2 regions of the Rhizobium sp. TRM95796 genome follow, and region 2 is predicted to be linked to the other one. Evidence: riboswitches for the same ligand, from Rfam matches in the RefSeq annotation. Region 2 holds a riboswitch; the other holds the start of a gene.
The links. A riboswitch is a leader RNA that binds a small molecule or an ion and turns the genes downstream of it on or off. The one in region 2 is predicted to bind thiamine pyrophosphate.

Region 1: it holds a riboswitch for thiamine pyrophosphate, as region 2 does, so the genes downstream of both, thiB (thiamine ABC transporter substrate binding subunit) here and thiM (hydroxyethylthiazole kinase) in region 2, are expected to answer to the same signal.

What each region holds. Positions count from the first base shown of each region.
Region 1 covers NZ_JAOXHE010000008.1:101,733-109,250, forward strand. Annotated here, with positions in the region: gene OCK01_RS16945 (MFS transporter) at 1-1,044, shown strand, start outside; gene OCK01_RS16950 (phosphatase PAP2 family protein) at 1,131-1,835, opposite strand; gene leuB (3-isopropylmalate dehydrogenase) at 1,860-2,972, opposite strand; gene OCK01_RS16960 (bifunctional helix-turn-helix transcriptional regulator/GNAT family N-acetyltransferase) at 3,112-4,056, shown strand; TPP riboswitch at 4,100-4,213, shown strand; gene thiB (thiamine ABC transporter substrate binding subunit) at 4,257-5,267, shown strand; gene OCK01_RS16970 (thiamine/thiamine pyrophosphate ABC transporter permease ThiP) at 5,276-6,868, shown strand; gene OCK01_RS16975 (ATP-binding cassette domain-containing protein) at 6,861-7,518, shown strand, end outside.
Region 2 covers NZ_JAOXHE010000012.1:139,729-147,246, reverse strand. Annotated here, with positions in the region: gene OCK01_RS22745 (3-oxoacyl-ACP reductase) at 1-437, opposite strand, end outside; gene thiD (bifunctional hydroxymethylpyrimidine kinase/phosphomethylpyrimidine kinase) at 434-1,252, opposite strand; gene thiE (thiamine phosphate synthase) at 1,249-1,884, opposite strand; gene thiM (hydroxyethylthiazole kinase) at 1,881-2,684, opposite strand; TPP riboswitch at 2,749-2,845, opposite strand; gene otsB (trehalose-phosphatase) at 3,003-3,773, shown strand; gene otsA (alpha,alpha-trehalose-phosphate synthase (UDP-forming)) at 3,802-5,175, shown strand; gene OCK01_RS22715 (peptide chain release factor 3) at 5,208-6,791, opposite strand; gene dut (dUTP diphosphatase) at 6,884-7,351, shown strand; gene OCK01_RS22705 (putative bifunctional diguanylate cyclase/phosphodiesterase) at 7,516-7,518, opposite strand, start outside.

The DNA of each region.
Region 1 (7,518 bases), on a different contig from region 2:
AAGATCGACCTGCAGGACGCCAATGTCATGGTGGCGATCTCGCTCGCCATCGGCACGCTGTTCTTCGTGGTGTTCGGCTGGCTGTCCGACAAGATCGGCCGCAAGCCGGTGATCATGCTGGGGCTGGCGCTCGCCGCGCTCACCTATTTCCCGCTGTTCAAGGCGTTGACCTGGGCCGGCAATCCCGCCCTCGCCCAGGCGCAGGCCGAGATTCGCGCCACGGTGACGGCCGATCCGGCGGATTGCAATTTCCAGTTCAACCCGACCGGCACGGCCAAATTCACTACGTCCTGCGACATCGCCACCGCCTTCCTGACCAAGAACTCGATCCCCTACGACATCGTGGCCGCTCCCGCCGGGACCGCCGCGACCGTCAAGATCAAGAACGAGACGGTGCAGAGCTATGACGCCGCCAAGGCCGGCGATCAGGCCAAGGGGCTCGACGCAAGCTTCCAGAAGGCGGCCTTCTTCGCCCTCAAGGACGCTGGTTATCCGTTGGCCCGCGGCTCCGCTTTCGTGCCGGAAACGAAGATCGCCGGTTTCGTGGCGGCCAATCCGGAACTGAACCTGGATGAGGCGGCAATTCGCGCGCTGACGCCGGAAACGATGTCGGCGGCCAAGATCATCCGCGAGAAATATGCGACGGCCAAAGATCTCGAAGGGGTGACCGAAATGGCGGTCTACAAGGTGCCGGCCGGCGGCGAATTCAAGATCGTCGCCAATCCGGACGAAGTGAACTGGGTGCAGTGCATCGCCATCCTGACCGTTCTCGTGATCTATGTGACCATGGTCTATGGCCCGATCGCCGCCATGCTGGTGGAAATGTTCCCCACCCGCATCCGCTACACCGGCATGTCGCTGCCCTATCACATCGGCAACGGCTGGTTCGGCGGCCTGCTCCCGGCCATCGTTTTCGCGATGTCGGCGGCCAAGGGCGATATCTATTATGGCCTGTGGTACCCGATCGTGATCGCGGTGATGAGTCTGATCATCGGCATGATCTTCCTCAAGGAAACCAGGCACAACGACGTGCACGCTCTTTGAAGCGTCTCAAAAGGTCAAACGACAGGGGCCCGGCGGAACTTGCCGGGCCCCATTCTTTTTGCATTGCGCGGCGTTGAAGACCGGCTTCAACACCGTCGCCGGTCGGGCCACCAGCCGCGTGCATGGAAAATGCAAGCAATGGCGAAAGCGAACCAGGCGCCGAGCAGGAAGCCCGCCGTCGCATCCGAGGGATAATGCGCGCCGACGAATACCCGCGTCGAAGCGAGCGCGACGCCCAGGGCGGTCCAGATCAGCCAGTAGCGGGGATAGAGAATGGCGAGGGCGGTGAAGAAAGCGCCGGCCGTGGTTCCGTGGCCGGAGGGAAAACCCTGATAGAAGAATTGCATCTCGAACGGCCGAAACGCGAAAGCGCCGGCTTCCGAGAACAGCGCGGGTCTGGCGCGGCCGATGGCGTTCTTGAGGAGCATGGCGCCAAGGCCGGAAACGGCGACGCTGGCGAAGACGAAAGCTGCCGCCCCGATGAGGCGGCGGGTGAAATCCCTGACCGCGCCGCCATCCATGTCGCGATAGCTGACATAAATAGTGACGATCAAGGCGGCGCTGGACCATAAGATCCAGCCGGATTTGGCGTAATCGGTCATCAGCCGGCTGGGATGGCTCAGCCAGACCGGCCAGCGGCCCATCTGGCCGCCAGCCCAGGCGTCGAACTGCAATCCCATGATGACGGAAACCGCGACGATGAGCGGTAGGGCGAAATAGGGCCTCAACAGCCCCGTCGCCCTGAGTTCTGCCAGCGAAAAGCCTATCCGGGGCGTCGTCGTCATGGTCATGCAGCAGTAACCTCCCTCGGGGCGTTACGCCGCGAGGGTGAGGTACTCCTCGAGGATCGCGTCGCCCATTTCCACGGTGCCGACCTTCTTGCAGCCTTCGGCCATGATGTCGCCGGTGCGGATGCCCTTCTCCAGCACATTGGCGATGGCCTTTTCCAGCGCATCGGCTTCCTTGATCATAGCGAAGGAATATCTCAGGCACATGGCGAAGGAGGCGATCATGGCGATCGGATTGGCGATGCCCTGGCCGGCGATATCCGGCGCCGAGCCGTGCACGGGCTCATACATCGCCTTGCGCTTGCCGGTCTTCGGATCGGGCGCGCCGAGCGAGGCGGACGGCAGCATGCCGAGCGAACCCGTGAGCATCGAGGCGATGTCGGAGAGCATGTCGCCGAACAGATTGTCGGTGACGATGACGTCGAACTGCTTCGGCCAGCGGACGAGCTGCATGCCGCCGGCGTCGGCCAGCATATGCTCGAGCTTAACGTCGGGATACTTCGCCTTGTGGGTCGCCGTCACGACCTCGTTCCAGAGCACGCCCGACTTCATGACGTTGCGCTTCTCCATCGAGCAGACCTTGTTGCCGCGTGTGCGCGCAAGCTCGAAGGCGACCGAGGAAATGCGTTCGATTTCGAACGTGTCATAGACCTGGGTGTCGATGCCGCGCTTCTGGCCGTTGCCGAGATCGATGATTTCCTTGGGGCTGCCGAAATAGACGCCGCCGGTCAGCTCGCGGACGATCAGGATATCGAGACCTTCGACGATCTCGGGCTTCAGCGAGGAGGCGTTGGCGAGCGCCGGATAGCAGATCGCCGGACGAAGATTGGCGAACAGCGCCAGATCCTTGCGCAGGCGCAGAAGGCCGGCTTCCGGGCGGACGTCATAAGGAACAGAATCCCACTTCGGGCCGCCGACCGCGCCAAAGAGAACGGCGTCAGCGGCCTGCGCCTTTTCCATGTCTTGTTCGGAGATCGCCGCGCCATGGGCGTCATAGGCCGATCCGCCGACCAGGCCTTCGTCGGTGACGAAACCGGCGTCGAACTTCTCGTTCATCGCGGTGATGAACTTGCGGACTTCGGCCATGGTTTCCTGGCCGATGCCATCGCCGGGGAGAAGGAAAAGCTTGCGTTCGGACATGTGCCGCCACTTTCGGTTCGGAGGTTGAAGACTGCGGCCTCCATATCCCTGCATTTGCGGCATTTCAAGCCGTCGGGACGCTCTTGCGGTTCGGCTGTCGCCGTCATATCGTTGTACGATACAACTATTGGGAGGGAGCATGCGGCAAGAGATCGACGCTATCCGCCAATCGTCGAGACGGCTGGTGCGGGAGCTCGGCTTTCTTCGACGAGGGCTCGCCGGCACGACCCTGTCGCCGTCGGCGGTTCACACGCTGGTCGAACTGATGCAGACGGACCTGACCGCCAAGAATCTCGCATCGCTGTTGCTGCTGGAAAAGTCCAGCGTCAGCCGCCTTCTTGCAAAGCTTTCGGAAGACGGATTGTTGGCGGAGGAGAGCGACGACGGGGACAAACGGAGAAAAAGGCTCTTCCTGACCGACAAAGGCGTGGCGCTCGCCGCCGCCATCGATCGCTATGCCGACAATCAGGTGTCCCGAGCGTTGACCACGTGCGATCCCGGCCGGCGCAGACTGATCCGCGAGGGGCTGAACGCCTATGCCGATGCGCTTGCGGAGGTCAGGACCGGCGCTTCGTCTGCGCCTCCCGAGGTCGAAATCGTCTCCGGCTACAGACCGGGCTGCATCGGCGCCATAGCCGGGCTTCACGCTCGCTATTATAGCCGGCGGTGGAAGTTCGGAGCCGCCTTCGAAGCGAAGGTCGCATCCGGATTGGCGGAGTTCATCGGCCGCGCCTCCAGGACCTGCAACGAAATCTGGCTGGCTGTGCAGGGCGACGACATCGTCGGTTCGGCGGCCATCGACGGCGAGGATCTCGGCGATGGAAAAGCGCATCTGCGCTGGGTCATCGTCGAGGAGCGGATGCAGGGGCGAGGACTGGGGCGTCGTTTCATGCAGCGGGCGCTCGAATTCTCCGACAGAAACGATTTCAAGGAAATCCACCTCTGGACATTCGCCGGCCTCGACCCCGCCCGCGCCCTCTACGAACGATCGGGCTTCAAGTTGCAGGAGGAATGGCTGGGACATCAGTGGGGCGCGGAGGTCAGGGAGCAACGTTTCATGCGCACCCGTACGCTCCCTCGCTGACGCGGCGAACTTGCCAGAGTGAAAAACTCCCTTTACAGAGAGAACCGCTCTAACGGGGTGCTGCGATCGGCAACGATCGTCGGCTGAGAGGTCCCAAGACCAACCCGAAGAACCTGATCCGGTTAGCACCGGCGGAGGGATTAGACGGCACGATATCTCAGCGCCCTATTCCCGTTTGTTGAAACATGAAGGAGGCGCTGATGCGCAACGCGACCCTGTATTCTCTGGCGGCCCTCGCCGCTTTCTCCCTCGCCCATCCCGCTTTTTCGGCCGAGAAGACGCTGACGATCTACACTTATGAAAGCTTCACCTCGGAATGGGGTCCCGGCCCCAAGGTGAAGGCGGCGTTCGAAAAGACCTGCGCCTGCAAGGTGGATTATGTCAGCCTCGGCGACGGGGTGGCGCTGCTGACGCGGCTGAAGACCGAGGGAGACAAGACCAAGGCCGACATCGTGCTCGGCCTCGACAACAATCTGGTGCAGGAAGCGCGCGACACCGGCATGTTCGCCGATCACGGCGTCGACACCACCCGCGTCGCGATTCCCGGCGGTTTCAGCGATCCCGTCTTCGTGCCCTATGACTACGGCCACTTTGCCGTGATCTACGACACCGAGACGATGAAGAGCCCACCGAAGAGCCTGAACGAGCTGGTCGAGGGCAATCCGGACGAGAAGATCGTCATCGAAGATCCCCGCACCTCCACGCCCGGTCTCGGCCTGCTGGTCTGGATGAAGGCGGTCTATGGCGACAAGGCGGGCGAGGCCTGGACGAAGCTCAAGCCGCGCGTGCTCACCGTGACGCCGGGCTGGTCGGAAGCCTATGGGCTGTTCACCAAGGGCGAAGCGCCGATGGTGCTGTCCTACACCACCTCGCCGGCCTATCACATGATCGCCGAGAGCCAGAACCGCTACCAGGCCGCCGCCTTCTCCGAGGGACATCCGATCCAGGTCGAAGTCGCGGGCATGGTGAAGACGACGAAAGACGCGGAGCTCGCGCGCTCCTTCCTCAGCTTCATGATCTCGCCCGAGTTTCAGGACGTCATTCCCGAGAACAACTGGATGATGCCGGCCGCCAAGACATCGGCGCCGCTCAACCCGGTGTTCGGCAAGCTGGTCAGTCCGGAGAAGACGCTGGTGATCGCGCCGGAAGAGGTCGCGGCCCAGCGGAAAGCCTGGATCGACGAGTGGCTGGCCGCCATGAGCATGAAGTAAGCCGGCTCATGATCCGCGCGCGCGAGGACAGGGTCTGGATCTCGGCCGGCTTCTTCAGCCTGGCCGGCATCCTGCTGTTCGTCGCGCTCGCGGCGGCCGGCCTTCTGGCCGCCGCGCCGGAGGCCTCCTACCCGCCCCTGACCTATCTCTGGCATCTGACGGCGTTTACGCTCTGGCAGGCCTTTCTGTCGATGGCGCTTTCGGTGGCGTTCGCCGTTCCTGTGGCGCTGGCCTTGGCGCGTCGACCGTCTTTTCCGGGGCGCGGTTTCGTCGTTGCGCTAATGGTCCTGCCTTTGGGGCTGCCGGTGCTGCCGGCGGTGTTCGGGCTGGTCGAGATCTGGGGGCGGCAAGGGCTCGCCAATGACGCGCTGGTCTGGTTCGGGGCTCCGCGACTGTCGATCTATGGTCTCTCCGGCATTCTGATCGCCCATGTGTTCTTCAACCTGCCGCTCGCCGTGCGGTTTCTGCTGACGGGCCTCGACGCGACGCCGCGCGACGAATGGCGGCTCGCCGCCAGTCTCGGCTTTTCCCGGCTCTCCCTTTTCCGGTTTGTCGAGGGGCCGGCGCTCCTCAAAGCCTTGCCTGGCGCGGCGGGCCTGATCTTCATGCTGTGCATGACCAGTTTCACCATCATCCTGACGCTGGGAGGCGGTCCGGCGACATCGACGCTGGAAGTCGCGATCTATCAGGCTCTGAAATTCGATTTCGATCCGGCACGAGCGCTGGCGCTCACATTGCTGCAGATTGTTTTGACCGGCTTCGTTTTCCAGGTTCTTCGTCTCGCGCCTGACGTTGAACACGCCCGCTCGACGCTGTCGTCACGGCCTTTCCGACCGGATGCGCGAGGCGCCTGGGCACTGGGAGTCGACAGTGTGATCATCCTCGTCTTCACCCTGTTCGTGGCCGCGCCGCTCGTCGCGGCGGCGTCTGCCGGAGTAAGAGCGGATCTATTCCGTCTCGTCTCTGATCCTCTCTTTCACCGCGCGCTGTCGATAAGCCTCGTCATCGCCATATCTTCAGGGCTTCTCTCCACCCTGCTCGGCTATACGCTGCTCCAGGCGCGGCGGCGGTTTGCGCCGGGATCGCTGGCGCGGCGGAGCCTCGGCCTCACCGACTTCATCCTGCTGCTGCCGCCGCTGGCGCTGGGGGCAGGCTGGTTCGTGCTGACGCTCCGCCTGGGATGGGTCGGCGTCGGCGCGCCCTTCGCCGTCATCGTCATCAACGCGCTGATGGCGATGCCCTTCGTCGCCCGCGCTTTGGGGCCGTCGCTCGACAGCCATGTCCATCGCACCGAGCATCTGGCGCTCAGTCTGGGGGTGACCGGGTGGAACCGGCTGCGGCTGATCGATTGGCCGGCGCTGAAGACGCCGCTTCTTACCGCGCTCGCTTTCGCCATGGCGCTTTCGCTCGGCGATCTCGGCGCCATCGCCCTGTTCGGCGACGACAATTTCATCACCTTGCCGGCCCTGCTCTACGCCAAGCTCGGCAGCTACCGCGGCACGGACGCCGCCGGTCTGTCACTGATCCTAGGCCTTGTCTGTCTCGCGCTGATGGCGCCGGCGTTGAGGTCTTTTTCTGCGGAGGGGGCGCATCATGGTTGATTTCGGGAAAGACTCGCTCGATCTCAAGATCGACGATCTCGGCATCTCCTTCGGCGCGCGGAATTTCCGCTATCGACTTCACATCGAAGGACCTGGCGTCGTCGCGGTCACCGGGCCGTCGGGCGCGGGAAAATCGACGCTCTTTCATCTGCTGGCCGGATTCGAGACGCCCGAGCGCGGCCGGATCGTCCTCAATGGCGTCGACGTCACCCATCTGCCGCCGGGACGCCGTCCGCTGACCTATGTATTTCAGGAACACAATCTCTTCGCTCACCTCAGCCTGTTCGACAATGTCGCGCTCGGGATCAGCCCTGCCCTGCGGCTCGACGCGGCGGCGCGGGCGGAGGTGTCGGCGGCGTTCGAAGCCGTCGGTCTCGCCGGCTTCGAACGCCGCAAGCCCGCCGATCTCTCCGGCGGCGAGAAGCAGCGTGCGGCTTTCGCCCGCGCGCTGCTCAGGAAGCGGCCGCTGCTGCTGCTCGACGAACCGTTCGCCAGTCTCGACGAACGGCTGCGCCGGGAGATGGGCGACCTCGTCCGGTCCATGCAACGATCCGCGGCGATGATCGTTATGATGATCACACATGACCGGAGCGAGATCATGACTATCGCCGATCGGGTCGTGGGGATCGACCATGGCGCCATTGCTTTTG
Region 2 (7,518 bases):
CCGATGAACACCAGCCGCCCGGAGCCTTGCGACGCCAAGCCGGGTCTGGCGGCCCGGATCAGGTTGAGCGCGCCCTTGAGGCCGGTCTCCAGATGCGCATTGACCGCCTCCCAGGATAGGTGGTCGAGCTTGTCTCTCGCCTCTCCGTTGAAGCTGAAATCGGCCAGCGCGTTGTGCGCCACCGTATCGACGCCGCCGAAGGCGTCCTTCGCGGCTTCGATCAACGCTTCGACGTCGTTTGCATTCCGCACATCGGCGCGGATCGCCCGCGCCTTTGGGCCCAGCGTCTCGGCCAGCGCCTCCGCTTTCTCCCGGCTGTTGCGGTAGTTGATGACGACATTGGCGCCTTCGCGCGCAAAAGCGCGGGCGATCGCCGCGCCGAGGCCGCGACCCCCTCCCGTGACGATGACGGTCTGTTCTGCAATCGGCTTGCTCATCGGGGAATGTCCTGTTCGGTCCAGAGATGATGAAAATGATGGATGGGCCCATGGCCCGCGCCGACGCTTAGCTGGCCGGAGGCTTCAATCGCGCCGCGGAGCCAGTCCTTGGCGGCGCATATGGCTTCGGAAATAGCCTGTCCCTTGGCGAGTTCAGCGGCGATGGCGCTCGACAGCGAGCAGCCGGTGCCATGGGTGTTTTTCGTCGGCGCGCGCCGGCTTTCGAACCACTGCAGCCCTCCGTATGTCGCCAGCACATCCGGGCTCTCGTCGTCATCAAGGTGCCCGCCCTTGACGAGCGCCGCCTGCGGCCCGAGCGCCAGAAGAGCGCGGGCCTGCGCCGCCATTTCTTCGCGCGACCGCGCTTCCGGCCTGCCGAGCAGCGCCGCTGCTTCCGGCAGATTGGGCGTGACGACCGTGGCGAGCGGCAGAAGCGCCCGCCGCACCGTCTCCATCGCCTCGGGGTCGAGGAGCGGCGCGCCGCCCTTGGCGATCATCACCGGATCGAGCGCCACGGGCGCGCGGCAGTAAAGGCGAAGCGCTTCCGCCACGGCTGCGGCGATCTCCGCATTGGCGATCATGCCGATCTTGACCGCATCGACGCGCACGTCTGAGAACACCATGCGGATCTGCTCGCCCACGAAATCGGCGGGCAAAGCGTGTACAGTCGAGACGCCTTGCGTGTTCTGCGCCGTCAAGGCGGTCAGCGCCGCCATGCCGAACACGCCGCGGGCGGAAAAGGCCTTGAGGTCGGCCTGGATGCCGGCGCCGCCCGAGGGGTCGGAGCCGGCGATCGACAAGACATTGGCGATCATACCAGGCTCCTGCTGATTTCCGCGCGGAGCGTGCGCGCCGCGACTTCCGGATCGGGCTGCCCGCAAATCGCCGACACGACGGCGACGCCTTTGGCGCCTCTGGCCAGGATCGCGCTGATATGGCCAATCTTCACGCCGCCGATCGCCACGGCGGGAAGATGCGTGGCGCGAATGACCGCCTGAAGCCCGTCGAGACCGATCGCCGGCGGATGGTCCGGTTTTGTCGCTGTCGGAAACACCGGACCGACGCCGACATAATCCACCAGCGTGGGATCGAGCGCTTCGGCTTCCGCCACACTGCCGATCGACAGGCCGAGAAGCATGTCGTCGCCGATGCGGTCGCGCGCCGCCCGCAGATCGAGATCGCCCTGACCGATATGAACGCCGTCGGCGGCGATCGCCATGGCCGCCTCGACGTCGTCGTTGACGATCAGCCGGGCTCCGCTGCCGGCCAGCACGGATTTGAGGAGAAGCCCGGTTTCGATCCGCTGTTCGGTCGTCGCCGTCTTGTCGCGCAGTTGAACCATGGTCGCGCCGCCGCGCACGGCGCGGCGCGCCGTTTCAATCACGCCGAGGGGCTCGGAGAGCACGGGATCCAGCACGAGATAGAGCGAGAGATCGAAGCGGTTCATGCGACCTCCATCCGGTTGGCCGCATCGAGCGCTGCGCCATCCACGAGCGCGAGCTGATCGAGGAAATGGACCGAGAAACTGCCTGGTCCCTCTGCGGCGGCTTCGGCGCGGGCTCCCGCCACGGCGAAGTAGGCGAGCGCCGCCGCTGTCGCATCGAACAGATCGGCGCCCTTCACGCCGGCATAGGCGCCGATCATGCAGGTCAGCGAGCAGCCGAGCGCCGTCACTTTCGGCATCAGGGGTGAACCGCCGGAGATCCTCAACGCGCGCACCCCGTCGGTGACGAAATCCGTCTCGCCGGTGACGGCGACGATCGTGTCCCGCTCGCCCGCCAGCCGCCGGGCTGCCTCTTCCGCCGCATGCACGGGGTCGCGGGCGTCGACGCCTTTGGCAGTGCTTTGACCACCGGCCAGCGCCAGGATCTCCGATGCATTGCCCCTGACGATATCGGGCCGAAGCGCCATCAGCGCCTCTGTCGCCTGTCGCCGATAGGCGGTGGCGAAATGCGCGACGGGATCGAATACCCAGGGAACGCCCGCTTCGCGCGCGCCGCGCGCAGCAGCCGTCATGCCCTCGACCCAGTCGGGCGACAGCGTGCCGATATTGATGGTGAGCGCTGCGGCGAAGCTCGCGAATTCGCCGGCCTCCTCCGCCGCATGCACCATGGCGGGCGATGCGCCCGCCGCAAGCAGGCTGTTGGCGGCGATGTTCATCGCCACGTAATTGGTGATGCAGTGAACGAGCGGCGCTTCAGCGCGCATCGCTTCGAGATAGGCGCCGGGAGTGGTCAAATCAGTCATCTTGCCCCTTTCCAGCGGGGCAAGCGGCAGGAACGATCCGATGGGAGTGCGCTTGTCGCGCGGGCGGATCATCCGAGCGACTCCCTCCGCCAGCATTATCTGGTTCAGGTTCGAAGGGTGCTTCTCAGCCCGTCTTGCGACGAACGCCCCTGTCTCTCAACACACCGAGATATGCCAGCTTTAAACTGGCCTGTCATCCGAAAAACTTTTCGCGACGCATGGAGGAACTTAGCGTCGTCATCGGCGTTGCGACACTGGGGAGCATTGGGCTCTGAACAGAGCGGGACGACCGAAGCGGAAATTATAGGGTTTGCTGGTATGTTCGACGTTGGCCGTGCGGTTGAAGATGTGTTTTCGGACATCGATTCCAATCCGCTGGGATATGCGCTCTTTCTGGATATCGACGGCACACTGATCGATCTGGCCGCCACTCCCGACGCGATCCGAATTCCTCCGGACTTGCCGGGGATCCTCGATCGCCTGTCGCAAAGGCTAGGCGGCGCCATGGCGCTGGTTACCGGGCGGGCCTTGCCCTATGCCGATCGCCTGTTCGAGCCGCGCCGCTTTCCGATTGCGGGTCTGCATGGCGTTGAGCGTCGCTGCGCCGACGGCCGCATCACGCGAAGCGCGCCCACGCCCGCCTTCGACGACGCCAAGCGCGAACTGGCTCGCGCCGCCAAGGCCTGGCCGGGTGTGCTGTTCGAAGACAAGACCGCCGCCGTGGCCATTCATTATCGCCAGGCTCCCTGTTATGCGATGGAAGTCGACGTCACCATGCAGGCGGCGCTCGCCGCGATCGGCCCCGGTTATGAATTGCAGCGCGGCAAGATGGTGGTCGAGATCCGGCCCGACAGCGCCGACAAGGGTCGGGCTGTGCAGGCCTTTCTGCATGAGCCGCCGTTTATGGGCCGCATTCCGGTGGCGATCGGCGACGACGTCACCGACGAGGCGATGTTCAAAGCGGTCAATGCGCATGGCGGCGCTTCGATCCGCATCGTCGAAACCCCCGCTGAAACCACGGCGCAATGGCGGCTTCCGTCACCCCGATCCCTCAGAGCGGCTCTGTCGGCTCTGGCCGCCCGCTCCTGATACATTTCCGCATGAAAGGATTTTCGCCATGAGCAGACTTGTGGTCGTCTCAAACCGCGTTCCCGTTCCCGACAAAACCGGGACGGCTCCCGCCGGCGGTCTCGCTGTCGCGCTGCAGGCCGCGCTCAAGGAGCGCGGCGGCATCTGGATGGGCTGGTCCGGGAAGTCGTCCGGCGAAGACGAGCCGGCGGAGCTGACGATCCAGAAGCAGGGCAACATCACTTATGCCTTGACCGATCTGACGGATCGCGATGTCGAGGAATATTACCACGGCTTCGCCAATCGCGTGCTCTGGCCGATCTGCCATTATCGGCTTGATCTCGCCGAATATGCCCGCAAGGAAATGAGCGGCTATTTCCGCGTCAACCGTTTCTTCGCCGCCAAGCTCGCGCCGATGCTCGAGCCCGACGACGTCATCTGGGTGCATGACTATCACCTGATCCCGCTCGCGATCGAATTGCGCGCGCTGGGCGTCAAGAATCGCATCGGCTTCTTCCTGCATATTCCGCTGCCGCCCGCCGACGTGCTGTTCACCATGCCGGTGCATGAGGAAATCATGAAGGGCTTGGCGGAATATGATCTCGTCGGATTCCAGACCGATCATGACTTCGACAATTTCGCCGGCGGGCTGGTGCGCGAAGGCATTGGTGAGCGACTGGACGATGGACGATTGTCTTCCTTCGGTCGTATCTTCAAGGGCGGGGCTTATCCGATCGGTATCGAGACGGAGGCTTTTGCCGCCTATGCGCGGCGCGCCGCCAAGCATGCGATGGTCACGAAAGCCCGCGCCAGTATCGAAGGCCGCAACCTCATCATCGGCGTCGACCGGCTCGATTACTCCAAAGGGCTGACCCAGCGCATCGACGCCTTCGAGAAATTCGTCACCGCCAATCCCGACCAGCACAACAAGGTCACCTATCTCCAGGTCACGCCGAAATCACGCTCCGAAGTCCCTGAATATGAGGCGATGCAGCGCACGGTCGCCGAACAGGCGGGCCGCGTCAACGGCGCGCTCGGCACGGTCGACTGGGTGCCGATCCGCTACATCAATCGCTCCGTCGCCCGTCCGGTGCTCGCAGGCCTCTACCGGTTGGCGCGGGTGGGGCTGGTGACGCCTCTGCGCGACGGCATGAACCTGGTGGCGAAGGAATATGTCGCGGCGCAGGACCCGGAAGATCCCGGCGTTCTCGTTCTCTCACGCTTCGCCGGCGCGGCGCGCGAGCTCAAGGGCGCGCTGCTCGTCAATCCCTATGACATCGAAGGCGCGGCCAACGCCATCGCACGGGCCATCCATATGCCGCTCGACGAGCGCAAGGAGCGCTGGAGCGGCATGATGGAGCACCTGAAAAAGCAGACGGTCCAGCGCTGGTGCGACGATTTCCTGAACGACCTGACCGCCTGACGGCTAGCCGCCGGACTTTCGGCGGCCTTCGATCATGCCGCCTTCTGAATATGATATTCCTTGATGGCGATCATCTTGATGGCGGGATGGCGCTCCGATTCATAGCGAAGCGAGAAGCCGTCCTGCGCCATGAACACCGGGTCGCCGTCGAGATCGCGGCAGATGTCGCCGCGGCGGACATCCAGGAATTTCTGCAGATCGGCCGGGTTTTCGGCCGAGATCCAGCGGCAGACCGAGAACCGCGACATTTCGAACGAAACCGGCAGCGTATATTCCGCCGACAGACGCTCCTTCAGCACGTCGAGCTGCAGCGCGCCGACCACGCCGACGATCGCCGGCGAGCCATCCTCCGGCGAAAACAGCTGCACGACGCCTTCCTCAGCCATCTGATGCAGCGCTTCCTTGAGCTTCTTGGCCTTCATGGCGTCTTCCAGCCGCACGCGGCGCAGGATCTCGGGCGCGAAATTCGGCACGCCCTGGAACACCAGTGATTCCCCTTCGGTCAGCGTGTCGCCGATGCGCAGGGTGCCGTGGTTGGGAATGCCGACCACGTCGCCGGCATAGGCGGTATCCGCGAGCTGGCGCTGCGAGGCGAAGAAGAATTGCGGCGCCGTCAGGCCCAGTTGCTTGCCGGTGCGGGCGAGCCTCGCCTTCATGCCGCGCTCGATCTTGCCCGAGCAGACGCGGGCGAATGCGATGCGGTCGCGGTGGTTGGGGTCCATATTCGCCTGGATCTTGAAGACGAAGGCGGTCATCTTGTCTTCGGCGGCATGCACCGTGCGGGTGTCGGCCACCTGGTCGCGCGGCGCGGGCGCAAATTCGCCGAGCGCATTGATGAGATCGCGGACGCCGAAATTGCGCAGCGCCGAGCCGAAAAATACGGGCGTCATGTGACCTTCGAGGAAGGCCTCGCGGTCGAACGGCCTGCAGGCCTCGATCGCCAGATTGACCTCGTCGACAAAAGCCTCGCGCTCGTTCTCAGGCAGACGGTCGGCGACGGCTTCCGGTCCGTTGACCGGCGTGCCCTCGACCTCGGTGTCGGAGCCGCGAACGGTGTTGTCGGCGAGATTGTAGGAGCCGCAGAAGGTCTTGGACCGCCCGATCGGCCAGGTGACCGGCGCGGTGTCCAATGCCAGCTTTTCCTCGACTTCATCGAGGATTTCGAAGGGATCGCGGCTTTCGCGGTCCATCTTGTTGATGAAGGTGATGATCGGGATATTGCGCAGGCGGCAGACTTCGAACAGTTTCAGCGTCCGCGGCTCGATGCCCTTGGCGGCGTCGATCACCATCACGGCGGCGTCGACGGCCGTCAGCGTGCGATAGGTGTCGTCGGCGAAGTCTTCGTGGCCGGGCGTATCGAGAATGTTGAAGACATTGTCGTTATATTCGAAGGTCATCACCGAGGTGACGACCGAGATGCCGCGCTCGCGCTCGATCTTCATCCAGTCCGACCGGGTCTGGATGCGATCCTTCTTGGCCTTGACTTCGCCGGCGAGCTGGATCGCGCCGCCGAACAGCAGCAGCTTTTCGGTCAGCGTGGTCTTGCCTGCGTCCGGATGCGCGATAATGGCGAAGGTGCGGCGGCGGGAAATCGCCTCGGCCAAAGTCTCGGTCATGTTTTCAGAAAATCCTGTTGAGCGCCGGCCTTCTACCGTTTCGAGCCGCAAATTGCAATTGACCGGCTGGCGGCTGGCGGCGACAAACGCTTATGACCCAAGCTTCCGCCACACCCGTTCTCGGCCTCGTGCGCCTGCCGCATGCCGCCGATCTACCCTTGCCGTCCTATGAAACCACCGGCGCCGCCGGCATGGATATCCGCGCGGCTTTGCAGGAAGACGAGCCGATGACGCTTGCAGCCGGCGCGCGCGCGCTTGTTCCCACCGGCTTCGTGTTCGAAATCCCCGAAGGTTTCGAGGTGCAGGTGCGGCCGCGCTCCGGTCTGGCGCTCAAGCATGGCGTGACCTGCCTTAATACCCCCGGCACGATCGACAGCGACTATCGCGGCGAGGTGAAGGTGCTCCTGGTCAATCTGGGAGCCGAGCCCTTCGTCATCGAGCGCGGCATGCGCATCGCTCAGTTGATCGTCGCGCCCGTCGTCCAGGCCGGCGTCGAAGAGCGGACGCATGTAAGCGACACTGCGCGGGGCGCGGGAGGGTTCGGCTCGACCGGCGCGTGAGGCGAAAATCTGCCTGTCGAAATAGATCCGGCTACCATCCGGCAAGCCCACCGCCTTCACGCGGCTGCGTCTTCGTGCTTTCTGAGAACTAGGCTGTCTTTTTTCGTCTTCCCGCCCAGCAGGTTGTTCGGGACGGTGGATGGCGGGGCATGACGACTACGCCTTCA